Regions from separate parts of the Sanguibacter sp. Z1732 genome, predicted to be linked through region 3. Evidence: riboswitches for the same ligand, from Rfam matches in the RefSeq annotation. Region 3 holds a riboswitch; each other region holds the start of a gene.

Region 1 (9,447 bases), 2.0 Mb from region 3:
GGCCAGGTACAGCGCGTGCAGGGTGCCCATCGCTCCGACCTTGGTGCCGGTCAGCGCCCCAGCGGTGACCGCCAGGTGATCGCGCACCGTCACCAGGGTGGCGGCGAAACCGAACACCGGCTCGTCCTGGTGATGGTGCGGCGCCGGCTCGGATGCTACCGGCGCTCCGCCCCGCACCCGTTCCTCACCCCAGGGGGGCGGCGGGTGGCGGCGCACGGTACGCAACTGGTCCCCGTCGATGCGCCAGTTCCGGGCGTGGATCTCGAACTGCTCGAGCTGCCGCCTCAGATTGGTGAACTCCTCGCGGAGTCTGCCCTGCTCGGCCGGGAGGAACTCGATCAGTTCGGACAGGGCCTGCCAGGCCCGTGCCACCCGCTCCCGGGCGTGCACGAAGGGGTCACCGGGAAGTGCCAACAGCAGTTGCGTCGTCGTGCGCGGGTAGTGAGCCGGCAGCACCGGAGGGCGCAGCGGATCCATCGTTGAGTCAGGCATCGCCCGCCAAGATTAGCGCCCGGCAGTGCCGAACCGGCCCCACAGCAAAGGGCAGACCAGCCCATTGCGTGGCGCTGCCCCGTGTGCTGGTGCCCGGTGGGCCCGGAGCGGTGAACCTCACAGTCAGAGGCCCACATCACAGGGCGTGGGGTTTGCTCGCACTGCCCCGTTCGCGTAACCTTGGGCGTCGGTGCCTCGTGCGCCGCAACCCTTCGCATGCGCTGTGATCCTCGTGTGCCCGCCCGCTTCGTGCCGGGGCCGGCTGCAGATATCCAGCCTCGAAGGACCTCAGATGTTGTCCGCGAGAAGGAATGAGCAAACGTGGTGTACGCGATCGTCAAGGCCGGTGGCCGGCAGGAGAAGGTGTCCGTGGGTGACATCGTGGTCGTGGACCGGCTCTCCGGTGGCGCGGGCGACTCCGTGGAACTCACCCCCGTGCTGGTGGTGGACGGCGAGAAGGTGACCACCGACGCCGACGCACTGGCCAAGGTGACAGTCTCCGCCGAGATCGTCCGGGACGAGAAGGGCCCGAAGATCACGATCGGTAAGTACAAGAACAAGACCCGTTATCGCCGTCGGGCCGGTCATCGCCAGAAGTTGACCCGCCTGAAGGTCACCGGCATCGCCTAACACTCCCAGGAAGCAGGTACGTCATGGCAACGAAGAAGGGCGCGAGCTCTACCCGGAACGGCCGCGACTCCAACGCACAGCGGCTGGGAGTCAAGCGGTTCGGTGGGCAGGACGTCAAGGCCGGTGAGATCCTGGTGCGGCAGCGCGGCACCAAGTTCCACCCCGGCATCAACGTGGCTCGCGGTAGGGACGACACCCTCTACGCGCTGTCCGCAGGACAGGTTCAGTTCGGAAGCCGGCGGGGCCGCAAGGTCGTCGACGTCACGCTTGTGGACGCCTGAGATTCGACATCGGCGGGGGCGCACCGGCTAGCGTCGGGGCGCCCCCGCTTTCGTATTCCCAGCCGGTTCCGGCGCCCGATCCACAACCACCGCCAGGAGGGTCGTGATGGCCAGTTTCGTCGACCACGTGATGCTGCACGTTCGCGGCGGTGACGGCGGCAACGGCTGCGTGTCGGTGCACCGGGAGAAGTTCAAGCCTCTGGGGGGCCCAGATGGCGCCAACGGCGGACCTGGCGGTGACGTGATCCTGCGGGTGGACAGCCAGGTCACCACGCTGCTGGACTACCACCACTCTCCGCACCGCCGCGCCGGCAACGGCACCCAGGGGATGGGGGACAACCGCACCGGCAAGAAGGGTGAGCACCTGGTCCTCGCTGTCCCCGACGGCACCGTGGTCAAGACCGCCAAGGGCGAGATCCTGGCCGACCTGGTCGGCCACGGCACCGAGTACGTCGCCGCGGCCGGGGGTAACGGCGGGCTCGGCAATGCCGCCCTGGCCTCGCGCAAACGCAAGGCTCCCGGATTCGCCCTGCTCGGGGAACCCGGGCAGGAGCGGGACCTGGTACTGGAACTCAAGACCGTGGCCGATGTGGCTCTGGTCGGCTTCCCCTCGGCGGGCAAGTCCTCCCTGATCGCGGCGATGAGCGCGGCGCGGCCCAAGATCGCCGACTACCCGTTCACCACTCTGGTACCGAACCTGGGAGTGGTCCAGGCCGGACAGGCCCGGTTCACGATGGCCGACGTGCCCGGGTTGATCCCCGGCGCCTCCCAGGGCAGGGGCTTGGGCCTGGAGTTCCTGCGACACATCGAGCGGTGTGCCGTGATCGTCCATGTGCTGGACTGCGCCACCCTGGAGCCGAACCGGGACCCGATCAGCGATCTGGACGCGATCGAGGCGGAACTGGATGCCTACAGTGCCGACGTCGGAATCGAAGGTGGCCGGGTGCCGCTGGCGCAGCGCCCCCGGTTGGTGGTGCTGAACAAGGTGGACGTGCCCGAGGCCCAGGACCTGGCCGATCTGGTGCGGCCCGACCTGGAGGCCCGTGGCCTGGAGGTGTTCGAGGTCTCCGCGGTAGCGCGCAAGGGCCTTCGGCCGCTGTCCTTCAGACTGGCCGAGATCGTGCAACAGGCCCGCGATGCCGCCCCACCGCCGGAGCCAACCCCGACGGTGCTGCGCCCCCGCGCGGTGGACGAAACCGGGTTCGCTGTCACCCGGCGCAGGAGTGACCACGAGTACTTTCTGATCACCGGAACCAAACCAGAGCGTTGGGTGCGCCAGACCGACTTCGCCAACGATGAGGCCGTGGGTTACCTCGCCGACCGGCTGGCCCGCCTGGGAGTGGAGGAGGCGCTGTTCGAAGCGGGCGCCACCCCGGGTGCGGAGGTCGTGATCGGTGACGGCCCCGAGGGCGTGGTCTTCGACTGGGAGCCGACCATGATGACCGGCCCCGAACTCCTGGGCGCTCGCGGCTCCGACGTGCGTCTGGAGGAGCGGCAGCGGCCTACTCGGGCGGAGAAACGCGAGGAGTTCCACAACCGGATGGACGCCAAGGCTGCCGCTCGCGAGGAGTTGTGGATCGACCGGGAGCAGTGAGGTCACCTCATCGGCGCGCACCGAACGGGGCCCGGGGCGCCCAGTACATGGACGGTCCCGTCCGAATCGTGATCGGGTGCGCCACAATGGTGCCGTGACCAAGACCGTGACGGACCGGCGTGAACTGGGGGACCCCGGTCGCGCCCGACGAGTCGTGGTCAAGATCGGCTCCTCCTCGCTCACCGACGCGGCTGGGCGGCTGGATGTACACAAGCTCACCGCGCTCGTCGAGGTCCTGGCCGGTCGCCGAGCCGCGGGTGGGCAGGTGGTGCTGGTCTCCTCCGGGGCCATCGCCTCAGCGCTGGGCGTCCTCGGGCTCAGCGGCCGGCCCCGGGACCTGGCAACCGCCCAGGCCGCGGCCAGCGTCGGGCAAGGGCTCTTGATGGCGCACTACACGCGCGCGTTCGGTGCCCACGGGCTCACCGTCGGCCAGGTGCTGCTCACCGTGGAGGACGTGGTGCGCCGGGCACATCACCGCAACGTCCAGCGCAACGTCGAACGACTGCTGGCGCTGGGAGTGGTGCCGGTGATCAACGAGAACGACGCCGTGGCCACCCAGGAGATCAAGTTCGGTGACAATGACCGGCTGGCCGCTCTGGTCTCGCACCTGTCCAAAGCCGACGCCCTGGTGCTGCTCACCGACGTCGACGCCCTGTACGATCGCTCGCCCCGGCTGCCCGGTGCCCGGCGGATCGCACGCGTGCGGGACCGACGAGACCTGGAGGGCATCGAGGTCACCGCACGAGGCGGGGCGGTGGGCACCGGGGGCATGGTCTCGAAGTTGGAGTCCGCCGCGATCGCCTCCGGCGCCGGGATCCCGGTGGTGGTGACCGCGGCACACAATGCCGGGGCCGTGTTGTCCGGTGAGGACGTGGGCACCTGGTTCGAGCCGGCCCGACGGCGCACCAATGCCCGGCGGCTGTGGCTGGCCCACGCCGCGCACACCGGAGGTTCGATCAGCGTCGACGAGGGTGCGGTGCAGGCGATCACTGCCGGGAAGAAGTCGCTGCTGGCGGCCGGCGTGGTGGACGTGACGGGGGAGTTCGACGCCGGCGACCCGATCGACGTGCTGGATCCAGCCGGCCGGGTGGTGGCTCGAGGCTTGGCCTCCTACAGCGCTGAGGAACTCCCTGCGCGTCTGGGCCGCACCTCGGTGCAGATGCGGGAGCAGTTCGGCCCGGATAGTGCCCGCGCGGTGGTGCACCGGGATGACCTGGTGGTGCTGGACCGCACCGACTGAGGCCGGCGAGGCGGTCGCATCAGCCGACGGCGCGCTCCGGCGTCTCGGACTGGGACCGCGTCGTGGCGACCGAATGCGCAGCCCTTAGGTAGTTGACACGGCAAGATAGTTGACACGGCAACTATCCGACTCATAGGTTGATCCCAGGTTCAGAGCGTCAGCGCCAAGTCCCGGCTTGCTGACCGGCAACCCCCCGCGCGGCGGGGTGCTCCGGGAGATGACCTGGCCGCGGGCCACATGGCCCCCGGCAAGCGCATCACCGCTCCCCGCGGTGCAGACAGAAGGATGAAGACAGCGATGCACACCGACAGGACCCTTGCGTACCAGCGACGCCACGTCTCCTGTGTGATGTGTGCGATGTGTTGCTGCTTCATGTCGGCCTGAGCCGACACCTCAACCGGCAGCCTCGGGCCCTCTGACGGCCCCTCGGCGCCACCCCTCAGCCGGTCGGTGCGCACCTGAGCCCGATGCGTGACACACCGGGCGTGCGACCCGCGCTGAGGCAGCAATGTTGAGCCCTTTCTTGCACCGAGAGTGAGCACCCCATGTCTGCTGTACCTGCATCTGTGAACGAGACCGCGTCCCTGGTCGGATTGGATCTGTCCAATGCCGGCGCGCCCCGGGACTGGCAGCGCGAGCGCAACGCCGAGACCGAGCAATTCATCATGGGCCGCCTGGCCGGCCTGGCCTCCCTCGCCGACCGGGGCGGGGTGGACCTGATCTCGCTGGATGAGACATTCCGGCTCGGTGGTAAGCGGCGCCGGGACGCCTGGCTGGACGGGGCGCTGGCTACCTCCCGCCTTGCCCGGCACACCACCCGGGCCGCCCTGGTGGCCACAGTTCCGCTGGGCATCACGCGCCCCGAACACGTCGCTGGTGCCATCGCCTCGGTGCACCGGGCCAGTGCCCAGCGCGCGGGCTGGCAGCTCGAGCAGGGCGCCACCGCCCAGGGCACCGGTGCGCGCACGGTGGATGCGGTGCTGGACGCGCCGGTGGCCGCCCCCCGCAAGCGCACCGTGGATGATGTGGTTCGCGAACCGGTCCGTCCACTGGTGGTGGTACCGGTGCGCAACGGTGTGGACGCCGAGCTGGCTGCGGCGCGCGCTGACGTGGCACGGCTGTCGGTGGCAACCCTGGAGGAGGCCCGTGCCGCCCGGGCTGCGATCCGTGAAGCGGCAATCGAGTGGGGCCGGGCACACCGGTGACGTCAAGGTGTTGGTCGATGTGCACACGGTGATCTCCGCCGATCGGGCCAGCGCACAGGCACGCTGGGACCTGCTGTCCTCACTGGAATTGCCTTCCGGGCTGCCGGCTCTGCGCACCATCGGGACCGCCGAGGACCTCGCCACGCTCTGGAACGCGTGGGTCCGGGCCGGCGGAGCCGACGGGTTCACCGTGGTGCCGGCCTCGGTACCCACCGATGTGGTGGCTCTGGCCCAGGACCTGCTGCCGGCGCTGACCGAACTCGGGCTGCGTACGCCGGCGACGGCTCCGGTCACGCCCGCGGCGACGCCTGCTCGCTCCCGGCGTGCCCCGGTGCGGGTGCGATGAGCCGTCCTTCTCAGGCGGTCCGGCCGGCCAGTCGTTCTCGGGCAACAGGTCGCGTAGCGGTGCCGAGCGCCCCGGGCCGAGGATCACCTGGGTGTCGATGTTCGCCGGGTCGATCTGTCGGATGAACTCGCGGCAGCGTCCGCACGGTGAGACCACGTGCAGGGTGCCGGCCTCATCGCGCCACACTGCCACGATCTGGGCGATACGGAACTCTCCGGCCGTCACCATCGCGGCGATAGCGGCGTGTTCGGCGCAGAAGCCGGTTCCGCACGGGGTGTCGATGCACACCCCTGAGTACCGCGCTCCGGCGGCCGTCACCAGGGTGGCTGCGACATCACCCGACTTCCGGTCCTCCGCCTCGCTGGGGTTCAGGTATTCCTGGGCCGAAGCGATCAGGGAGGAGAACGACGCGGTGTCCATAGGCACGATCCTAGAGGGAACCGGTGTGGCAGCCCTCGCCGGTTCCCGTGGCGGACGGGCCCGGATCGACGGCCGCAGCGCACCGGCCGCGGCCTGGGAGCGCGGCGGCGGCGTAGGCTTGGCTGCATGACTCAGACGACGGCGCAGCCCGCTGCGGACGTGACGGCGCAGGTGCAGCAGGTGGCCACCGACGCGAAGGTGGCCGCCCGCGACCTGGCGCGGGCCACCCCGGGCCACCAAGGACGCCGCGCTGCACCGGATGGCCGATGCGTTGGTGGGTGCCTCCGAACGGATCGTGGCTGCCAACGATGTGGACGTGCGCCGGGAGGAGGCCGGCGGGATGAGCCCGGGCCTGCTGGACCGGCTCACCCTGGACGCCGGCCGCGTCGAGGGGATCGCCGAGGCGTTGCGGGACCTGGCCGCCCTGCCGGACCCGGTGGGAGAGGTGTTGCACGGTTCCACGTTGCCCAACGGGTTGCGGGTGCGGCAGGTGCGGGTACCCATGGGCGTGGTGGGCATGATCTACGAGGCACGCCCGAACGTCACAGTCGATGCCGCCGGCCTGGCACTCAAGAGCGGGAACGCGGTGGTGCTGCGCGGGGGTTCGGCCGCCGCGCAGTCCAACCAGGAGATCGTGGCGGTCCTGGGTGAGGCACTGGAGCAGGCCGGCCTGCCCGCTGACCTGGTGCAGTCCATTGACGCCTACGGGCGCGCCGGCGCCCAGGCGCTGATGCGGGCCCGTGGGCTCATCGACGTACTGATCCCCCGCGGCGGGGCCGGACTGATCCAGACGGTGGTGACCGAATCCACGGTGCCGGTGATCGAGACCGGGGTGGGCAACTGCCACCTGTACGTCGATGCCGGCGCGCCGCTGGATCAGGCGCTGTCCCTGTTGCTGAACTCCAAGACCCACCGGTTAGGGGTGTGCAACGCCCTGGAGACCCTGCTGGTCCACGCCGAAGCCGCTGCGGACTTCATGCCCGCGGCCCTTGACGCCCTGGACGGCGCCGGGGTGCGGATCCACGGTGACGAGCGCACCCGCACCCTGGCCCCGGGCAACGTCGAGGTGCTCCCGGCGACCGAGCAGGACTGGTCCACCGAGTACCTCAGCGCCGACCTGGCCGTGGCCGTGGTCGATGACATCGATGCCGCCCTGGAGCACATCCGCACCTACTCCTCCGGGCACACCGACGCCATCTGTACCACCGACACCCGGAGTGTGGCACGGTTCACCACCGAGGTGGATTCAGCCGCCGTGATGGTTAATGCCTCCACCCGGTTCACCGACGGCGCCCAACTCGGCCTCGGCGCGGAGATCGGGATCTCCACCCAGAAACTGCACGCACGCGGACCGATGGGCCTGACCGAGTTGACCACCACCACCTGGGTGGTGGAGGGAGACGGGCACATCCGAACCTGAGCGGCTGACGGTGAGGCGCATCCGCGCAGGCCTGCCCGGACCGCGGCGTGGCCCGGCAGGTGGTCGGCGTCAGCTGGGCGGTAGAGTTGTGTCTCGGATGATCGACGGCGCAGCGCCCCTGGTATGGCGCGCGTCACCGGGGTGGTAGGAACCCGGGCGGGAACGTGCGAAACTGTGGCTGTAGAGCCAGGAACAGAGAGGACCGGAGTCGATGAGCAGTTCGCTGCTGACCTTCACCGCATTGGCCGCTGAGGCATCGAACATGCCCATGCCGCCCGTGGGGTATGGAGTAGTGTCCATCACCATCTTGATGTTCCTGCTCTTGGTGACGCTCGCCTTCCGCTCGGTTGGTACCCGCCAGCGTCACAAGTGAGACTGCCCGATTACACAGTGTCGGAGTTGACGTGAGCACACCCACGCGCACCCGGATCGGGATCATGGGCGGCACGTTCGACCCGATCCACCATGGTCACCTGGTTGCCGCCAGCGAGGTGGCCGACGAGTTCGATCTGGACGAGGTCATCTTCGTGCCCACCGGCGCGCAGCCCTTCAAGTCGGACCGCGACGTGACCCTGGCCGAGCACCGGTACCTGATGACCGTGATCGCTACCGCCTCCAACCCCCGGTTCACGGTCTCGCGGGTCGACATCGACCGCGGCGGGGTGACCTTCACCGTCGATACGTTGCGGGACCTGCACAAGACCTTCCCGGAAGCGGAGTTGTTCTTCATCACCGGCGCCGATGCGCTGGGCCAGATCCTGCAGTGGAAGGACTCCCCGGAACTGTGGGAGTTGGCCCACTTCGTGGGAGTCAGTCACCCGCCCGGGGCACGAACTCAGCGGTCAGGACCTACCCGATGGTGAGTACTCCCTACTGGAGATTCCCGCGATGGCGATTTCCTCGACCGACTGCCGCGCACGGGTCTCGGAGAACAAGCCGGTGTGGTACCTGGTACCCGACGGCGTGGTGCAGTACATCGCCAAGCACGGCCTGTACCGCGACCCAGCCACGTTCCACCGGCCGGAGTTGGGTGTCAGCACTGACGGGAGGGACAGTGACGCGGTGGCGGTGACCTCGGCGTGAACCAGCCTGTCGACCCGAACGAGGACACCACCACGGCCGGTCTGGGGGAGCGACGCCGACGGCGTGAGGCCGAGCGGGCCCGCGCCCGCGCGGCGGGCCGGGCGGAGGAGCGTCCCCTGACACGGCGCGAACGGCGCGCCCGTGATGAGGCGCTGGCCAGCGGTGCCCTGACCTATGGGCCCGACGGTCTGGTACCCACCTCGGAGTTCGAGCGGATCGAGGCCGAGAGCCTGTCGGCCGCCTCGGCCGCCGAACCGGCGAGCGCTGCTTCAGCGGCCTCGGCTACGGATCCGCCGCCCCGCAGCAGACGGGCGCGCCGGGAAGCCGAGCGGGCCGCCACCGCGGCCTCGGCTGTGTCGGCACTGTCCGCGCCGTCGGCGACCGAGCCGCCCGCACAGCCGAAGACAGACCGGACCGAGGAACCGGTGCGTCGACGTGAGCCTGACGGTCCCACAGCCGGGAGCGATCCCGGGCAGACGGCAGCCCAGCGTGAGCCGGAGGAGCCTGCGGCGGGGAGCGTGCCGGAGGAGGCCGCGGCTGACCGGGCTTCGGAGGAGGCCGAGGAGCGGCGTGAGCCGCAGGAGCCTGCGGCCGGGCGTACCTCCGAGGATCAGGAGACCCGGTCCGAGCCCGAGCAACGGGAGGGGAGTCCGGCGATGCCGAGCGCGCCCTCGCCCGACGGCGGCCCGGCGACGGCGCTGATGGTGCCGGTGTCCCGCAAGTCCCTGCGGGACAA
Region 2 (9,447 bases), 100 kb from region 3:
GCACAGCGAGGTGGCCAACTGCCGGGTATACGTGGAGGACACGCGGGGCCGGCTCTACGAGATCGGCCGGCACGTGCCGACCGGGGTGGAGGGCTACACCTCCGTGCCGACCTGTCAGGACGAGGACGGCACGAGTGAAGTCGGGGACGTGCAGCGGTTCATGGTCCTGATCCCCGATGACGCCCAGCCCCGGTACATCCGGGTGCAGAGCCAGTTCCACCTCAACCCCGACTACTTGGAGTTACCAGCGGGCTAGCCCGGGGACGGCGCCGATGTGTCCGGTGGTGGGATTTCCGGGCGCGCCGGCTCCGACGGTGGGGGTGGTGGCACCGGCCGCGGTGGACCGCCGGAAAGGAGTTCGGCCGGTTCGGGCCGCGGAAGCCGAGCCAGGTCGGTGGCCCCTGCGGGGGACCGCGGCGGCAACCGCAGCCAGGAGGGCGCCCCGAATTTGGTCAGCAACACATCGGCGCTCGCGGCCAGCAGCGCGGTGGACAGGATCAGTACCAGCGTGTCGTTGAGCATGGCGATCGGTGCGGACAGCGAGCGCCACTGGGCACCGTCGAGGGTGGGAGCAACTCGTCCGGCCACACCCCACACCAGGTAGTGCAGTTGAGAGATACTCACGTAGGCCAGGCAGAACGTCAGCACCGGCGTCCATCCGGCCTTAAGGATCATTGCGGCGGCGCCGATCAGGGCGGTGAACCGTCCATCCGCGGCCCCGAGAAGTCTCCAGGCCCGCACGATCGGCGCCATCCCCACCCGGGCAGCCACCCTCGCGAAGGCGGCGCTGGTCCGGCGCAGCCGGATGAGGTCCTGGACCCCGACCACATCGGTGGCCTGCACCCCGTAGACGATCACGCCGATCGCCAGCCACGACACCGGCACCAGGATGGCGGTGACCGCCCCGGCGAGGACGAGTTGGGTCCACTCCAGCGCCGCGGGAGCCACCAGACCGAATGCCGGCCAGACGCCCTCGATCCAGCCCCCGAGATCGCGCAACCACTGTGCTACCTGGCGCCCGCTCCACCAGGCCCGGAACTCGGAGGCCACGTAGGTCACCACGTAGGCACCCAGCACGATCCAGACGATCTCGGCGTAGCCCACCACCACCTGCAGGCCCATCCGGCGCCGGTCCTTGTTGCTGCGCCACAGGGTGCGGCTCCGCACCAGGCGGATCCCCGTCACCCGCACCAGCACGGCGGTGAAGACCACCAGCAGCACCGTCACCGACTCCGCCACCGGAGACGGCTGACGGTGTCCAGATCGGCGAGATCCTCGGTGCGGCCCATATCGTCGTCGAAGCCCCTGCTGACGTAGGCGCGCATATCGTCCTCCAGGCCGCCGCCGCTCTGGTAGACCACCAGGAACGGCACCAGGACAGCGGCCACCGCTGCCATCAGGTCCGCCAGCGGAGAGGCGTGGCCGGACCGGCGGCGCAGCACGAGCAACATGCCCACCACCGCCAGCATCGGCATGAATGGCACCAGTGAGAGCGCCAGTAGCCCCGGCACCGCTCCGGCCCGGGCGATCAGGATGACCAGCTCCATCAGGTAGTGCTGGGCCAGGTGCGCGGCCAGGGCGATCAGCGTCAGCGGCAGCCAATGGTGGCGCAGCAGGGCGCCGGTGTTGCGCAGCAGGTCGAGGCCGAGCAGCACCGTGGCGCGGGTGTGGGGCGCCGAGCGATCTATGCAGGGATCGGCGTGCTGGGCCATGCGGGTGACTCTAGCGACGCACGGGGCGCCAACCGTCACGCACCGGCAGTTGCGGAGTTGAGCGGGCTCAGCGTGGCCGGCGGAGTTGATCGCCGGCCCAGTCCAGGACGGCTTGGGTGTACTCGGTCCGGACGGGTTCGGCGGACAACGCCAGGTCGTGCCGACCGCCCTCGAACTGGTGCACCCGCACATGCGCGCCCAGGAGCGGGGCGGAGCGTGTCATGTCCTCCACCCCCAGCACCGCATCGGTGCCGGCCAGGTCTTCGGTGCTCGGGCGCGTGGGATGTCCGGAGGCGCCGCTGGTGCACACCAGCACCGGCGCGGTGATGTCCAGACCGCGCCGCACCCGGTGCTGCGCCCGGACCACCGAGGCGAGCCAACCGGCGCGCACCGGGAAGGCCGCGAGCGGCTTCCAGTCAAGGTTGTAGTCGAACTCGCCATCGGATTCGGCGTGCACGCTGCGCCCGTAGGCCTCACCCAGGGTGCTGACCACCAGGTCCGGGGCGACCCGGCCCAGGATCGTCACCAGCGGCCGCAGGAGGCGGCGCGCCGGTGCCGGCCGGTTGAGGTCGAACCACGGACTGTTCAGCACCACCGCGTCGATCAGGGCGGGGTTGCGGTCGGCGTACAGCGCGGCCATCAGACCGCCGGTGGAGTGGCCCACCAGCACCACCTGACGCACCCCGGTGGCGCGGATGATACGCACCGCGGCGGTGATCTCCTCGGCGTGCACCTTAATCCCGCTGGACCAGCCGGGCCGGCGCCCGTCTCGGATGGAGCGGCCGTGGTCCCGCAGGTCAAGGGCGTAGAAGTGATAACCACGCGCGGCCCAGGCAGCCCCGTGCTCGGACTGGAAGAAGTAATCGGCGAACCCGTGCAGATACAGCACCGCCGCCTCAGGGTGACGGCGACGCTCCGGTGGCCCCGCCCGGTGGCGCACCAGGGTGGCAACCGGGGTTCCGCGGCTGTCGGGACGCAGGCTGAGCGTGCGCGCCCGCCAGGGTTCTCCGAGGACGTCGGGCGCCCAGGTGCCCCCATCACGGGAGGCGCCGTCGTCGTCGGCCGGGTGCGTGGGATCGGGAGAGGTGCTCACCATCCCATCCTCACACCGGAGCCGCGGGCGGGTGGTGAGTACGCTGGTTCCAGTCGAGGTGAGCCCGCACGCGGACGCGGTGTCGACGAGTGCCGCAGTGAAACCCGAGGAGGACATAACGCATGAGTGCTGTCGCGATCCTGGGGGCCGGCATCATGGCCTCCGCCCTGACCGTGCCGCTGACCCGCAACGGGCATCGGGTCCACCTGGTGGGCACCCACCTGGACACCGAGATCATCGACTCCATCCAGCGCACCGGAGTGCACCCGCACCTGGAGATCGCGTTACCGGAGGGGGTCACGACCTTCCAGTTGGAGCAGGCGCGGGAGGCGTTCGAGGGGGCCGAGGTGGCCATCAGCGGGGTGAACTCCTTCGGGGTGGCCTGGGCCGGACAGCAACTGAGCGCTCTGCTGCGGCCCGGGATGCGGGTGCTCTCGATCACCAAGGGCATGGACGCCGATGAGGCGGGGAACCTGCGCATCCTCCCCGAGGTGCTGATGGAGCAGGTGGGCGCCGAGTTGTCCGGACAGGTGACGTGGTCGGCGATCGTGGGACCCTCCATCGCCGGGGAGGTCGCGGTGGAGCACGACACCGCCGTAGTGCTCACCGGAACCGATCAGGAGTCCCTGGACTCCTTGGCGCGCATGTTCCGCACCGACTCCTATCACGTGTGGACGTCCACCGACTTCATCGGGCATGAGGTCGGCGCCGCCACCAAGAACGTCTACGCCTTCGCGGCCGGGTTCATGGAGGGGCTGCTCGACGCCGCCGGCAAGGGCGCCGCGCAATACCGCCGGTACAACTACGGAGCCGCGGTCTTCGCCCAGGGCACCAGGGAGATGCTGCGGTTCATCGAACTACTCGGCGGAGACCGGGAGACCACCACCGGCCTTGCCGGTGTGGGAGACATGTTCGTCACCTCGATGGGGGGACGCAACGTGCGGGCCGGTCGCTACGTGGGATCGGGGGTGCCGTTCTCGGAGGTGCGCGACCAGCACATGAAGGGCGTCACCTTGGAGGGGGTGGCCGCGATCGAGGTGATCGGGGCGGCGATCGAGAAGCTCACCGAGCGCGAGGTGATCGGTGCGCAGGAGTTCCCGCTGCTGCGCCACCTGTACGGGATCATCGCCAACGATGAGCCCCTGGAGATGCCGTTCGAGGACTTCTTCGGCGGGATGCGCTGACGCGCAGCCGCGGGCTGGCGTGCGCTGCGGACTGGCGTGCGCTGCCGGTTGACGTGCGCCGCTGGGCTGGCGTGCAGCAGGCGTCGTGCACTGGCGGCGTCCTGCGTCGCCGGCGTCGTGCACTGCGGTCGTCGTCCACTACGGACGTCTTGCAGTGTGGGACGGACCGGAATCGACGTCGGCCCGCCCGGTGCCGGGACGTAGCCTGGCGCAGGACCATCCAGAGCAGCCGAGAGATCTGGCTCGACGACGCTGCAGCAACCCCCGCGGACGCGGACGGTGCTACCGCCAGGAACGATGGAGGCAGCCATGAGCGATCCACAACCTCGATGTTCCCTGCCCGAGGGTGTGGGACCGGCCACCGTGGGCGTGCGCGGGGGCCAGCAGCGCACCGAGTTCGGCGAGATCGCCGAGCCGATGTTCCTCACCCAGGGCTACGCCTACGAACGGGCCGCCGACGCCGAGGCGGCCTTCGCAGGTGAACTCGACATCTTCACCTACTCCCGCTACTCCAACCCCACCGTTGCCGCATTCGAGGAGCGGATGCGCCTGCTGGAGCGAGCGGAGGCCTGCTACGCCACCGCCAGCGGGATGTCCGCGCTGTTCGCCGCGATCGCCCCGCTGGTGGAACAGGGCGGGCGGATCGTGGCCGGCAGGGCGCTGTTCGGGTCCACCTTCGTGGTGCTGGACCAGATCATGGGCCAGTGGGGGGTCAGCACCGACTACGTCGACGCCCACCGGATCGAGGACTGGGAGCGGGCCCTGGCCACCCCGGCTGACCTGGTGCTGTTCGAGACCCCCTCGAACCCGATGATGGACCTGGTCGACATCGCTGCGGTTTCACGGCTGGCCCACCGCGCCGGTGCGCTGGTGATCGTGGACAACGTGTTCGCCACCCCGGTGCTGCAGCGGCCGCTGGAACTCGGCGCCGACCTCATCGTGTACTCGGCTACCAAGCACATCGACGGGCAGGGCCGGGTGATGGGCGGGGCGGTGCTGGGCCCGCGCGAGATCATCTGCGGCCCGGTGCAGGACTTCATTCGCAACACCGGGCCCACCCTCAGCCCGTTCAATGCCTGGGTGCTCCTGAAGGGCTTGGAGACGCTCGCCCTGCGGGTGCGGGCCCAGAGCGCCGCGGCGTGGGAGTTGGCGACATGGCTGGAGGGGCATCCCGGGGTGGCCTCGGTGCGGTACCCGCTCCTGGACTCCCACCCCCAGCAGGTGTTGGCCAAGGAGCAGATGAGCGGCGGTGGGACCGTGGTCACCTTCGATGTGGCCACCGATGGCGCCGGTGCTGCCGAGCGGGTCAAGGAGCGCACCTTCGCGGTCCTGGACGCCCTGCGGATCGTGGACCTGTCCAACAACCTGGGCGATGTGAAGTCGATGGCCACCCATCCGTCCACGACGACGCATCGCAAACTGGGTGCGGCCGGTCAGGCCGCGATCGGAGTCACCCCTGCCACCGTGCGGCTGTCGGTGGGCCTGGAGGACGTGCCCGATCTGCGCGCCGACCTCGACCAGGCCCTGCGCTGACGTCGCGGCAGATGCCCTGATCTCGGGTTCGAGGTGGCGCGCGATCACGGTGGATGCCGCGAAGTCAGCGGGCTCCCGGGTCAGACGACGCCGTAGAGGCGGTCGCCGGCGTCGCCCAGGCCGGGCACGATGTAGGCCTTCTCGTTCAGGCCCTCGTCCACCGCGGCGGTCACGATCGTCACGTCCGCGCGGTCTCCCACAGCCTCCTCCACCGCGCCGAGCCCTTCGGGTGCGGCGAGCAGACAGATTGCGGTCACGTCGCGGGCACCGCGTTCGAACAGGTACTCGATCGAGGCCACCAGGGTGCCGCCGGTCGCCAGCATCGGATCCAGCACGAAGCACTGCCGCCCGGTGAGGTCATCGGGCAGCCGGTTGGCGTAGGTGATCGCCTCCAGGGTGTCCTCATCGCGCTGCAGGCCCAGGAACCCGACCTCCGCGGTGGGCAGCAGCCGGGTCATCCCCTCCAGCATGCCCAGTCCGGCGCGCAGGATGGGCACCACGATCGGCTGTGGATCGGCCATCCTGGTGCCGATGGTGGAGGTGACCGGGGTGGAGATCCGCACCGGCTCGGTGCTCACCTCCCGGGTGGCCTCATAGGCCAGCAGGGTCACCAGTTCCTCGGTGAGTTGGCGGAACGTGGGAGACGGCGTGCGCTCATCCCGCAGGGCGGTGAGTTTGTGGGCGATCAGTGGGTGCTCGACTACGTGCAGGCGCATGACGCCCCAACCTACCGACCAGGCACACTGGCCACCATGACAACGGGCCCTCAGGAACCAGGTTCGGATCACACCGGCACCGCTCCGACCGCGGGTGCAGGTGCCGACCGCAGTCGTGGTGGTGGCGCCGACCGCGGCGGGGCGGACGGCAGGCGTGCGGGTGGTGCCGACCGCGGCGATGGGGGGGCGGAGGGCAGGCGTGCGGGTGGTGCCGACCGCGGCGATGGGGGGGCGGACGGCAGGCGTGGTGGTGGTGCCGACCGCGGCGATGGGGGTACCGACCGCAGGCGTGGTGGTGGTGCCCACCGCAGTCGTGGGGGTGCGGGCGGCAGCCGCAGCCCGCGCGCCGATCCCACTGCCGACCCCGCCGCCGATCCATCCATTCCCCGGCCCGGCGATGCGGCCGCGATGCGCCTGGCCCTGCGCGAGGCAGCCACGGCCGGCGCCGCCGGTGACGTGCCGATCGGGGCGGTGGTGCTCGACCCCGAGGGTGAGGTGATCGCGCCGTCGGGCACAACGCCAGGGAGGCCAGTGCCGACCCGACGGCACACGCCGAGATCCTCGCCCTGCGCGCGGCCGGGAGGGCGATGGGCAACTGGCGCCTGACCGGGTGCACGCTGGTGGTGACGCTCGAGCCGTGCGCGATGTGCGCCGGGGCGGCGGTGCTGGCCCGGGTGGCCCGGGTGGTGCTGGGGGCCTGGGACCCCAAGGCGGGCGCGTGCGGATCCACCCGTGACATCGTTCGCGACTCCAGATTGCCGCACCGAACGGAGGTGACCGGTGACGTGCTCGGCCCCGAGTGCGCGCAACTGCTGCGGGACTTCTTCGCCGAGCGACGCTGAGCGGCCCGCTTTCCAGAGGCGACCAGGGGAGCCGGTCCGGTCCGCTACAAGGGTGCCGGTAACGCTGCCACCAGCGCCGTGAGTGTCTCGGAGGTGCCGGCGTGCACCAGCACGTCGGCGAGCGCGTCGCCCCGGGTGCTGCCGCGGTTCACGATCGCCACCGGTTGTCCGTTCCTGGCGGCGTGCCGCACGAACCGCAGACCCGACATCACCGTCAGGGACGAGCCGAGCACCACCAACGCCTCGGCGTCGTCGACCATCGCATAGGCGCGGGCGACCCGGTCCTTGGGGACGTTCTCCCCGAAGTAGACGATGTCGGGTTTGAGGATCCCACCGCACACCGGGCAGGGCAGCACGCGGAAGCCCTCGGTGGCCTCGATCACCGCGTCGGCATCCGGGGCGATCTCCACGTCGGCGACGCTGACCTCATCGGCGAAACCCGGGTTGAGTTCCTCCAGTTCGCGGTGCAACTGGGTGCGGGTCATCCGATGGCCGCAGGTGAGGCAGATGACGGCGTCGTAGTGACCGTGCAGGTCGATCACCCGCTTGGAGCCGGCCGCCTGGTGCAGCAGGTCCACATTCTGGGTGATCACGCCGTTGACCAGTCCGGTGGCCTCCAGGGCGGCCAGTGCCCGGTGCCCACGGTTCGGTTCGGTGGTGCGCACGTGCCGCCAGCCCACGTGGTTGCGGGCCCAGTAGTGGCGGCGGAAGCCATGGTCGGACACGAACTGCTGGTAGGTCATCGGTGTCCGGGGCGGGGAGTCCGGTCCCCGGTAGTCGGGGATTCCGGAGTCGGTCGACATCCCCGCACCGGTCAGAGCGGTCCACTGCCTGCCGCGCAGCAGGTCCACCAGTTCATCCGTCAAGTCGCTCACGCCAGAAGCCTACGGCTGCGGGGCGGTGAGTGAGGTGCCGGGTGCTCGCCGTGCGCAAGGAAGGGCTCGGCGATATCGTCCACCAGACGGCCATGGCACGGAGGCGACGGAGGCGGGTCATGATCTCCCCTGACATCTCTCGACGACACCTCCTCGGACTGGGTCTGGGGCTCGGGGCGGGCACAGCGCTGGGGCTGGCTGGGTGTGCGCCCGCCACGTCCAACCCGAACGACGGTCCGACGCTGCCCCCCGCGGACGGTCCGATCCGGTTGACGTACTGGTCCTGGCTGAAGGACCTGCAGGTGGTCTGCGACATCTGGAACGAGGCCAACCCGGACGTGCAGGTGGAGGCGGTCTGGATCCAGGGCGGCAACGCCGGGGGGTACCAGAAGCTCTTCTCCGCCCTCGCCTCCGGCGGCGGCCCGGACATCGGGCAGGTGGAGTTCCGCCAGATCCCCGCGTTCCTGCTGGTCAACGGCCTGGTGGAGATCGGCCGGTACGGCATGGGCGAGGTCACCGACCGGTACGACGAGGCCCTGATCAACCAGATCACCTTCAACGACGGAATGTTCGGGGTGCCCCAGGACTCGGGCCCGGTGGGCTTCTACTACCGCCACGACCTGTTCGACTCCATCGGCGCGCAACCACCGGGCACCTGGGAGGAGTGGTTGGAACTGGCCCGCGAGGTCCGCGCCACCGGGGCGTACCTGGAGGCCTTCGACGTCGGGGACACCTCTCCGTTCGCCGCCTACGCCACCCAGGCGGGAGCGAACTGGTGGCAGATCGACGGCGATTCCTGGGTGGTGAACATGACCGATGAGGCCACCCTGGAGGTCGCGGACTTCTTCGACCGTGCCGTGGACGAGGACCTGCTGCACACCGGCTTCGGCCCCTACTCCCCGGGATGGTTCGCCGCGGCCGGCAACGATCAGATCTTCGCGGCCACCGGCGCCTCGTGGGCCGATGCCCTGATCCAGGGGGTGGCCGCCACCGAGGGGCTGTGGCACGTGGCCCCGATGCCGGCCTGGGCGCAGGGCTTCGGGTCGACCTACCTCGGTGGGTCCACCGCGGCGGTGATGGCCAATACGCGCTACCCGGCCGAGGCGCTGGACTTCTGCATCTGGATGACCACATCCGAGGAGGGGATCGACGCGATGATCGAGCACTGCGGCATCGGCTGGTCGCCGTCTCCGGACTTCATCGGTTCCTCCCGGAGGGAGCCGTCGGAGTTCTTCGGCGGGCAGAACTACAACGAGGAGGTCTTCGTGCCGGCCGCCGATCAGCAGAACCTGGAGTGGACCTGGGCACCGACGACGCAGCGCGTCTTCGACATTCTCGGTGACGGGTTCCGGCGCAAACTGACCGCGGGGCAGAGTTTCGTGACGTCGATGCACGAGGCCGAGGAAGCCACCGTGAAGGTCCTCGCCGATACCGGCCTGAATGTGAGGTCGGCATGAAGCGCGCCGAACCGGGGCGTACCGGGCCGGGCGGA
Region 3 (9,447 bases):
GAACTCGCCGTCGATCTCCTCGGTCACCGTGCGCAGGTCGCGCCAGGTGTCGCCGTCCAGTACTGCCGGGACCTCAGCCCCGGCCGGTCCTACTCGCCCGAATCGCATGGTGTTCTTTCCCTGTTCTGGTGTGGTGTTGTCGGGGCTGCCGGGGGCTCCCAGATGCCAGCCCAAAGCCTAGTCATCCGATGTTTAGGGTGTCGACCTTGACCGGATGGCGGAACCTCGGGCTCGAAGTCGGGTGTGCCACCCACCTGCGGACCGATTCTCCAACTGAATCGGCTGGGGGTGTCTCTCGCTCAAGGCGTGTCCCTCGGGCGGGACCTCGGCCCGGGCGGGATGGCTCAGGCGCCGAGGCGCTGATCCCACTGCTCGAGTTCGCTCAGCAGCGACCACTCCCATCCGGTCAGGCCCTCGCCGTCCAGCCGGGCGCGCAGGCCGTCCTCGTCCCCGCCGATCAGGTGCAGGACCGCGTCGCGTTCGGCGCGCGCCTCGGCCTCGGTGGTCTCGGTGTTCTCCCTGGTGTGCTGTGTCATGATCTCCTCCGCATCTGCGGGCGATCGGCGCCGGTGTCCAGCCGATGCCATCTGCCTCCAATGTCGCACCCGCTCAGCATGCACCCCGGCACCGACACTCCGCCCGGAAGCGTTCTGTTTCACACGTTGCGCCGGTACTGGCCCACCCACCTCGAAGAATGCCTCGGTCACCTGCTGCAGGGAACACACCCTGGCGGCGGTCATCAGTTCGGCGAAGGCGTTCTCGCCGGTCACCGCCACACGCTTGAGCCGTTCCAGCGCCTCGGTGGCCTCCTCGCGGTGGCGGTCCTGGAAGTCGGCCACGCGCTCCAACTGGGAGCGCTTCTCCGCCTCGGTGGCGCGGGCCAGCTCCACCGTGGCGTCCTCGGGCTCCTCCGAGGGTGGACGGCGGAAGGTGTTCACGCCGATGATCGGTAGCGTGCCGTCATGCTTGCGGTGCTCGTACAGCAGCGATTCGTCCTGGATCTTGCCGCGCTGGTACCCGGTCTCCATCGCGCCGAGCACACCACCGCGTTCGGAGATCCGGTCGAACTCGGCCAGCACGGCCTCCTCGACCAGGTCGGTGAGTTCATCGATGATGAACGAGCCCTGGTTGGGGTTCTCGTTCAGTGCCAGTCCCCACTCCTTGTTGATGATCAGTTGGATCGCCAGCGCCCGGCGCGCCGACTCGGCCGACGGGGTGGTCACGGCCTCGTCGTAGGCGTTGGTGTGCAGGCTGTTGGCATTGTCGTAGATGGCGATCAGGGCTTGCAGGGTGGTGCGGATGTCATTGAAGTCCATCTCCTGGGCGTGCAGGGAACGACCCGACGTCTGCACGTGGTACTTCAGTTTCTGGCTGCGCTCGCCGCCGCCGTACTTCTCCCGCATCGCCACCGCCCAGATGCGGCGGGCCACCCGCCCGATCACCGAGTACTCCGGGTCCATCCCGTTGGAGAAGAAGAAGGACAGGTTGGGTGCGAAGTCGTCGATGTCCATCCCCCGTGCCAGGTAGGACTCCACGTACGTGAACCCGTTGGCCAACGTGAACGCCAACTGGCTGAGCGGGTTCGCCCCGGCCTCGGCGATGTGATAGCCGGAGATCGAGACCGAGTAGAAGTTGCGCACCCCGTTGTCGATGAACCACTGCTGGATGTCGCCCATCATCCGCAGCAGCGAGAACTCGGTGGTGAACAGGCAGGTGTTCTGCCCCTGGTCCTCCTTGAGGATGTCGGCCTGCACGGTGCCGCGCACGTTCGCCAGGGCGTGCCCGCGCAACTCCTCGGCTTCGGCGGCTGAGGGCTCGCGCCCCTCGTCCTGGCGGAAGGCGTCCAGCTGCTGGTCGATGGCGGCATTGAGGAAGAACGCCAGCACGGTGGGTGCCGGCCCGTTAATCGTCATCGACACCGAGGTCGCCGGCGACACCAGGTCGAAGCCGTCGTAGAGAGCCTTCATATCCTCCAGCGAGGCGATCGAGACACCGGAGGTGCCGACCTTGCCGTAGATATCGGGCCGGGCGGCAGGGTCGTGACCGTAGAGGGTGACCGAATCGAACGCGGTGGACAGCCGAGTGGCCGGCTGGCCCTCGGAGAGCAGCTTGAACCGCCGGTTGGTGCGGAAGGGGTCGCCCTCACCGGCGAACATCCGGGTCGGATCCTCATCGGCCCGCTTGAACGCATAGAGCCCGGCGGTGAACGGGAAGCGCCCGGGCAGGTTCTCCCGGCGCCAGAAGCGCACCATGTCCCCGGCGTCGCGGAAGCGCGGCAGTGCCACCCGGGGCACCTTCGTGCCGGACAGGGACTCCCGGGTCAGGCGGGTGGTGATGTCACGCTCGCGCACTCGCACCGTGTGCTCGGTCCCGGAGTAGACCTGCACCGTCGCCGGCCACTGCTGCTGCTGTTCGAGCACCTCGGCCGGCAACGCCCGGCGTGCGTCCTCGGCAAGCCGGGCCACGTCGTCGTGCGCCTTGCCTGCCGCGGACAACTCCTCGAGTGTGAACTCCAGGTGCTGCACCCGGCTGGCCGCATCGGCGTAGGTCTCGGTGTCGGCATGGTAGCCCCGGACCGTTTCGGCGATCTCGGCCAGGTAGCGCACCCGGGCCGCGGGGACCACCGGGGTGATCATCGACGAGTACCGCACGTCGACTCTGGGCAACGCGCCCGCGCCCACCTCCAGTCCGTGTTCGCCGAGCCGGTCGCGCAGCTCCTGGTACAGCGCCGTCACGCCGTCGTCGTTGAAGGTGGCCGCGGAGGTGCCGTAGACGGGCATGTCCTGTGGCTTGGAACCGAAGGCCTCCCGGTTGCGCACCATCTGGCGGCCCACATCGCGCAGCGCATCCATCGCTCCGCGGCGCTCGAACTTGTTGATCGCGACCACGTCGGCGAAGTCGAGCATGTCGATCTTCTCCAGTTGGCTGGCCGCTCCGAACTCCGGCGTCATCACATACAGGGACACATCGGCCAGCGGAACGATGCCCGCGTCACCCTGCCCGATCCCGGGGGTCTCGACGATGATGAGGTCGAAACCCGCCGCTTTGAGGATGTCGAGGACGGCCGGGACCGCCTCGGGCACCTCGCTGTCCCCGCGGGTCGCCATGGACCGGAAGTAGGTCTGCTCACCGCCCAGGGCGTTCATCCGGATCCGGTCGGCCAGCAGCGCACCACCGCCCTTACGCCGCGTGGGGTCGATGGCCAGCACCGCGATGCGTAACCGGTCGCCCTGGTCCACCCGGAAGCGGCGCAGCACCTCATCGGTCAGGGACGACTTGCCCGAACCGCCGGTGCCGGTGATCCCGAGCACCGGGACGGTGCGCCGCCCGGCGGCCTCGACGTACCGGCCTCGGTCGGCCTCGCTGATGCGCCCCAGTTCGGCGCCGGTGACCGCCCGGGCCAGCGCCGTCCGGTCCCCGGCCAGGACGGCGTGGACGTCGGCTCCGCCGAGTTCCCACAGGTCGACGTCGGCCTGTTCGATGACCTGGTTGACCATCCCCGGCAGTCCGAGTCGTTGACCGTCCTCGGGGGAGAAGATCGTCACTCCCGATTCGCGTAGCCGAGTGATCTCCTCGGGCACGATCACGCCGCCCCCGCCGCCGACCACCTTGATGTGGCCGGCGCCGCGTTCGGCGAGCTGGTCGACGAGGTACTCGAAGTACTCCACGTGCCCGCCCTGGTAGGAGGAGACGGCAACGGCCTGGACGTCCTCCTCCAGTGCGGCTTCGGCGACCTCCTGCACCGACCGGTTGTGGCCCAGGTGCACCACCTCGGCGCCCTGGGACTGCATGATCCGGCGCATGATGTTGATCGAGGCGTCGTGCCCGTCGAACAGGCTGGCAGCGGTGACGACGCGGACCGGGTGCTCCGGCACATGCAGGGGTCGTGCTTGTTCGGTCATGGCGTCCTCGGCTCACCGTCGGGTGCGACTACTCCAGATACTAGGACATCCAACTATTCCTCGATAGGGGGTGGCTGCACCTGATCGCCGCCGTCGGCGCGCATCAGGCCCAGCAACTTCGTCAGTTCCCGAACCTGTTCGGGCGGCAGACCGGGTCGGATGAAGACCTCGGCGTTGAGCGCGCTGGTCGCCTCCTCCACGGCCGTCCTCCCGGTAACGGTCAGGGAGGCCAGCACGACCCGGCCGTCGGAGTTGCTGCGCACCCGCTCCACGTAGCCCTGCGCACCAGCCGCTCGACCAGGCTGGTCACGCTGGTCGGGTGCACCTGCAGCAAGGAGCCCATCCGGGACATCGCCATCTCCCCTCCGGCGGCGAACGACAGTAACCGGAGCACCTCGTACCGGGCGAAGGTCAACTCCATCGGGCGCAGGACCGAATCGATGCGCTCGGCCAGCAACTGGTTGACCCGCACGATCGAGGTGACCAGGGCCATGCCGTCGGCGGCTTCAGCCCAGCCGTGCCGGACCCACTGTTGATGGGCCTGATGGATCGGGTCCCGGTCGGCGCGCACGCGACCACCCTACGGCGCAAGCCGAGTGCGTCCCGGGGCGTTGCGGACACCTCACGAGCGTCACGGCGCCAGCCAGACCGGAATCTCAGGGGATGAGACGGGCGGACTTTACTCTTGTGCCTGCCCGGCAGCAGGCCCGTAGTCTGGCTACCGACCATCCAGAGCGGCCGAGAGACCTGGCTCCACGACGCCGCAGCAACCCCCAACGGAAGCCTCCCGCGGGAAGGGTGCTCACGCCAGGACCGATGGAGTTCTTCATGCAGGCATCCCCCGACGGGCGCATCCGATGAGCACGGCTAGCCTTCTTCGTGTGCCCTCCGACCGACCGACCATCTCCTTCGAGCTCTACCCCCCGCGCTCGGAGAAGGGCGAGCGCGCCCTGGTGCGCACCCTCGCGGAACTGGCCGCGGCCCAACCGGACTTCTTCTCCATCACCTACGGCGCGTCCGGCTCCACCCGGGAGACCTCACGGGAGTTGATCCGGCGGGTCGTCACCGAGACCGAGGTCACCCCGATCGCCCACCTGACCTGTGTGGGGGCCTCCGCGGGGGAACTGCGCGGGGTGATCGAGGACCTGCTCGACGAGGGGGTGCGCGACTTCCTCGCCCTGCGCGGGGACCCGCCCGCGGGCGAACCGGACTGGGAGCCGCACCCGCAGGGGCTGACCCGCTCCAGCCAACTGGTGCGCCTGCTGCGGTCCATCGAGGCCGAACGGTTCGGCGATGCCGGTGCCACCACCGGGCAGGTGAACCCGCTGAGCATCTCGGTGGCGACCTATCCCGGCGCACTGCGCGACAAGACCGGTAACCCGGTGGTCGACCCGCGTGACATCGCCGCCCTGGTGGAGAAGCAGGAGGCCGGTGCCGACTTCGCGATCACCCAGATCTTCTACGACGCCGGGCACTACGCCGCGCTGCTGGAACAGGCCCGCTCGGCCGGGGTGCACATCCCGATCCTGCCGGGGGTGATCCCGTTGACCGACCCGCGCCGGCTGCGCAAGCTGCACCAACTCACCGGCGTACGCCCCCCCGAGGGTCTATTGGACACGCTGGATGGAGCTGCCTCCAAGCAGGAGGCCTACCGGCTGGGTCTGCAGGCCACCCGCTCGCTGGTCAACGACATCCTCGCCCTCGGGGCACCCGGCCTGCACGTGTACACCTTCAACACCGCCACGCCGGCACTGGACCTGCTCTACGGGTCCGGGCTGCGCCCCGGTTCCCACCCTGGCCTGAGCCCCGGCGAGGAGCGCCCCCACCCGGCCCCGCCGTCGTCGGCTTGATCTTCAACCGCACCCGAACAGGAAGTCTCATGACACAGCACACCCCGTTCCCCGCCGCCACCATCCTGGGCTACCCCCGGATCGGCCCGGATCGCGAACTCAAACGAGCCGTGGAGTCCTTCTGGGCCGGCCGCACCGACGCCGCCGAACTGACCGCATCCGCACGCGCGCTGCGTGCGGATCTGCGCACCCGCCTGCGTGGCCTGGGTCTGGACGCCCAGGACGCCTCGATCCCCTCCGACTTCACCTTCTATGACCAGGTGCTCTCGGTGGCCGCACAGGTGGGGGCGATCCCGGCGCGGTTCGACGACCTGCGCGATCAGAACGGATCGCTGGACCTGGCCGGCTACTTCACCGTGGCCCGCGGGGAGGGTGACCGGGCACCGCTGGAGATGACCAAGTGGTTCGACTCCAACTATCACTACCTGGTGCCCGAGATCGGCCCGGAGACCGCCTTCGATCTGGTTGAGACCCCCAGCGTGGCAGCGTTCACCGAGGCCGCCGAGGACGGCGTGATCACCCGCCCGGTGCTGGTGGGTCCGATCACGTTCCTGCTGCTGTCCAAGGCCAGTGAGGCGGCCCCGGACGGCTTCAGCCCGCTGGACCGTATCGATGACCTGACCGCGGTGTACGCCCGGTGGCTGGCCGCCTTCGCCGAGGCCGGTGCTCCCTGGGTGCAGCTGGACGAGCCGGGGCTGGTCTCCGACACCTGGCCGATCTCCCGGGCCGAACTCGGCGAACTGGTCTCCCGGGTCTACACCACCCTGGCCGGGGCGAGTGAGCGACCGGCGCTGTTCGTGGCCGCGCCCTACCACCGGCTGGGCAGCGCGTTCACCCCGTTGGCCCGAAGCGGGGTGGAGGCGATCGGACTGGACCTGGTGCGCGGGGACGTCCCCGACGACGTGGCGGGTGCGGACCTGTCCGGGGTGACCCTGGTGGTGGCCGGGCTGGTCGATGGGCACAACGTGTGGCGCACCGACCTGGACGCCGCCCACGAGAAACTCACCGCCCTGCGCGGCGCTGCCGGGCCCGAGGCCACCGTGGCGGTGTCCACCTCCACCTCGCTGTTCCACGTGCCGCACACCGTGGCCGATGAACCCCAGCTGCCCGCGCAGCTGCGGTCCTGGCTGGCGTTCGCCGATGAGAAGGTCGGTGAGGTCCGGGCCCTGGCGGCCGGGCCCGAGCGGGCCGCCGACGCGTTCGAGGCCTCCCGCGCGGTGCGGGCCAATCGGGCCGGCGCCGAGGGGGTCACGGTGCCCGTGGTGCGTGAGCGCACGGGCCGGCTGTCGAAGGCCGACTTCGCGCGCAGCGACTACCCCACCCGGCAGGCCGCCCAGCGGGCGGCGCTGGACCTACCGGAGTTGCCGACGACGACGATCGGGTCGTTCCCGCAGACCGCCGAGGTGCGGCGCGCCCGGGCGAAGGCACGACGCGGCGACATCACCGGAGAGGAGTACCTGGCGGCGATGCGCGCCGAGATCGACCGGGTGATCGCGCTGCAGGAGGAACTGGGCCTGGATGTGTTGGTGCACGGCGAGCCCGAGCGCAACGACATGGTGCAGTACTTCGCCGAGAACCTCGACGGTTTCGCGGTCACCCAGAACGGGTGGGTGCAGTCCTACGGATCCCGGTGCACCCGGCCCTCGATCCTGTGGGGTGACGTGTCCCGGCCCGAACCGATCACGGTGCAGTGGTCCACCTACGCCGCCTCCCGCACGGACAAGCCGGTCAAGGGCATGCTCACCGGTCCGGTGACGATCCTGGCCTGGTCCTTCGTGCGCGATGATCAGCCGCTGGGTGAGACCGCCAACCAGGTGGCCCTGGCGCTGCGCGATGAGGTGGCGGATCTGGAGGCGGCCGGGATCGGGCTGATCCAGGTGGATGAGCCGGCGCTTCGGGAACTGCTGCCGCTGCGCCAGGAAGAACACGAGGACTACCTGGACTGGTCGGTCAACGCGTTCCGGCTGGCTACCGCCGGCGCCGGGGACGCCACCCAGGTGCACACCCACCTGTGCTACTCCGAGTTCGGTGAGGTCATCGGGGCTATCGATGGCCTCGATGCCGACGTGACCTCGGTGGAAGCGGCCCGGTCCAAGATGGAGATCGTCCCGGACATCGCCGACTCCTCCTTCGCCCGGGGGATCGGGCCGGGGGTCTACGACATCCACTCACCCCGGGTGCCCAGCACCGCCGAACTCACCGGACTGCTCCGGATCGCGCTGGGCTCGGTGGACCCGCACCAGTTGTGGGTCAACCCCGACTGCGGGCTGAAGACCCGAGGCTATGAGGAGACCACGGCCTCACTGCGCAATCTGGTGGCCGCGGCCAGGGAGGCGCGCGCGATCGTGCAGGCCTGATCCGGCCGGGGTTCGCACCGGAGCGGCTCCAACCGCACTCCCCGGCGTGCGATCACGGCGAGCAGCGCTAGCGTGGAGGCACGAAGACAACGAGGGAGTGGATGCTATGAAGGGCAAGGTCGGGTTCGTGCTGGGCGCCGCCGTGGGATACCTGTTGGGTACCCGCGCCGGCCAGGAGCACTACGACAAGATCAAGGCGCAGGCCAAGAACGTCTGGGAGAACCCGACGGTGCAGGAAAAGGTCTCGGCTGCGGAGAGCAAGGTCGGGGAGGTCATGCGCGAGCAGGGCTCGCACGTGGCGGGAAAGATCACCGACACGGTCAAGAGCAAGTTCGGCTCCGACTCCTCCGTGGGCTCCGAGGACGTTCAGGCCCCGGCCGAGCCTTACCCGCCGGCACCGCGCCCGCACGACTGAGGTCGTCCAGAGTTCGCCGTGGCTCGCCCGGGCCGGCTGTGCGTCGTCAGCCGGCCGGGCAGGCCGTGACGATCTCGGTGAGCGCGCCCAGTTCCTCCGGGGTCACGCCCAGGCGGTAGGCGTCCTTGATCAGTACCTGCTGGACGGCGTAGGCGCAGTGAAACCGCTCATCGGAGGGCAGCCAGTGCGCGGCATCGGAGGCGCCCTTGTCCTGGTTGGCCGCTCCGTCCACCGCGATGAGGTTCCCCGGGTCATTGGCGAAGGCCAGGGCCACTGACGGCGACCAGGAATCGGCCCCCTTGCTCCACGCATCGGCCAGGGCCACCACGTGGTCGATCTGTACCGCTGAACTGGTGTCCGGGCCGCGTTCGAACTCGATCCGGTGCCCGGTGTAGGGGTCGTGCAGCACACCGGCCACCACCACGCACGGTTGCACCGGGTCGTAGGTGACCTCGGCGAGCCAGTGGGCCAGTTGATCGTTGCGGGTGTCACAGCCGTTGCCGTCCACATCGAACCACGGCGGACCGAAGTGATCGCGGTCATAGCCGGCCAGCATCCGCGGCTCGCCCACCACCGGCAGCCGGGTCAGTGCCTCCGTCGCGGCCTGCACCCGCTCGGGTGGGACCGTCCACGCCGGGGCCGGGGTCACCTGCGCCCACCACGTCGGGGCCACCAGCGCGAACACCACGCACAGCACCGCCACGGCGACGGCGTGCAGCACCCGCCGCACCAGGCCGGGCTCCCACCCCAGCAGTTCCGCCAGTCTGTTCACCACCAGGAGCCTCACAGGGCACACCCGGCCCGGGCCCGCGCCGCCGAGTCTGGTGTGGACCCCGGGATCGCCCCGGGCAACGCTGTGGACACGGGCGCGGCGCCGTCATCGGGAGTGCCCCGGGATACGCAACACTGGTCCCCATGTCCGA

The links. Region 3 has a riboswitch for S-adenosylmethionine ahead of ACRRRO_RS05680 (methylenetetrahydrofolate reductase). Riboswitches for the same ligand answer to the same signal wherever they lie in the genome.
Region 1: it holds a riboswitch for S-adenosylmethionine, as region 3 does, so the genes downstream of both, ACRRRO_RS15815 (hypothetical protein) here and ACRRRO_RS05680 (methylenetetrahydrofolate reductase) in region 3, are expected to answer to the same signal.
Region 2: it holds a riboswitch for S-adenosylmethionine, as region 3 does, so the genes downstream of both, ACRRRO_RS05140 (O-succinylhomoserine sulfhydrylase) here and ACRRRO_RS05680 (methylenetetrahydrofolate reductase) in region 3, are expected to answer to the same signal.

The regions. Positions count from the first base shown of each region.
Region 1 is NZ_CP194857.1:3,010,320-3,019,766, forward strand. Features, by position in the region: gene ACRRRO_RS15790 (hypothetical protein) at 1-492, opposite strand, end outside; gene rplU (50S ribosomal protein L21) at 814-1,122, shown strand; gene rpmA (50S ribosomal protein L27) at 1,146-1,403, shown strand; gene obgE (GTPase ObgE) at 1,510-2,997, shown strand; gene proB (glutamate 5-kinase) at 3,092-4,237, shown strand; SAM riboswitch class IV at 4,384-4,497, shown strand; gene ACRRRO_RS15815 (hypothetical protein) at 4,783-5,442, shown strand; gene ACRRRO_RS15820 (hypothetical protein) at 5,405-5,788, shown strand; partial or broken gene ACRRRO_RS15825 (hypothetical protein) at 5,951-6,106, opposite strand; gene ACRRRO_RS15830 (hypothetical protein) at 6,069-6,338, shown strand; partial or broken gene ACRRRO_RS15835 (glutamate-5-semialdehyde dehydrogenase) at 6,335-7,628, shown strand; gene ACRRRO_RS15840 (hypothetical protein) at 7,840-8,001, shown strand; partial or broken gene nadD (nicotinate-nucleotide adenylyltransferase) at 8,066-8,711, shown strand; gene ACRRRO_RS15850 (hypothetical protein) at 8,708-9,447, shown strand, end outside.
Region 2 is NZ_CP194857.1:945,472-954,918, reverse strand. Features, by position in the region: gene ACRRRO_RS05165 (hypothetical protein) at 1-256, shown strand, start outside; gene ACRRRO_RS05160 (hypothetical protein) at 253-1,227, opposite strand; gene ACRRRO_RS05155 (hypothetical protein) at 1,224-1,712, opposite strand; gene ACRRRO_RS05150 (alpha/beta fold hydrolase) at 1,780-2,805, opposite strand; gene ACRRRO_RS05145 (NAD(P)H-dependent glycerol-3-phosphate dehydrogenase) at 2,928-3,989, shown strand; SAM riboswitch class I at 4,203-4,293, shown strand; gene ACRRRO_RS05140 (O-succinylhomoserine sulfhydrylase) at 4,299-5,522, shown strand; gene upp (uracil phosphoribosyltransferase) at 5,603-6,238, opposite strand; partial or broken gene tadA (tRNA adenosine(34) deaminase TadA) at 6,647-7,080, shown strand; gene ACRRRO_RS05125 (NAD-dependent protein deacetylase) at 7,125-7,955, opposite strand; gene ACRRRO_RS05120 (ABC transporter substrate-binding protein) at 8,075-9,412, shown strand.
Region 3 is NZ_CP194857.1:1,048,466-1,057,912, reverse strand. Features, by position in the region: partial or broken gene ACRRRO_RS05700 (fumarylacetoacetate hydrolase family protein) at 1-108, opposite strand, end outside; gene icmF (fused isobutyryl-CoA mutase/GTPase IcmF) at 345-3,902, opposite strand; gene ACRRRO_RS05690 (hypothetical protein) at 3,956-4,138, opposite strand; gene ACRRRO_RS05685 (hypothetical protein) at 4,123-4,473, opposite strand; SAM riboswitch class I at 4,625-4,725, shown strand; gene ACRRRO_RS05680 (methylenetetrahydrofolate reductase) at 4,784-5,752, shown strand; gene metE (5-methyltetrahydropteroyltriglutamate--homocysteine S-methyltransferase) at 5,782-8,109, shown strand; gene ACRRRO_RS05670 (YtxH domain-containing protein) at 8,216-8,524, shown strand; gene ACRRRO_RS05665 (HNH endonuclease family protein) at 8,571-9,296, opposite strand; gene ACRRRO_RS05660 (VIT1/CCC1 transporter family protein) at 9,440-9,447, shown strand, end outside.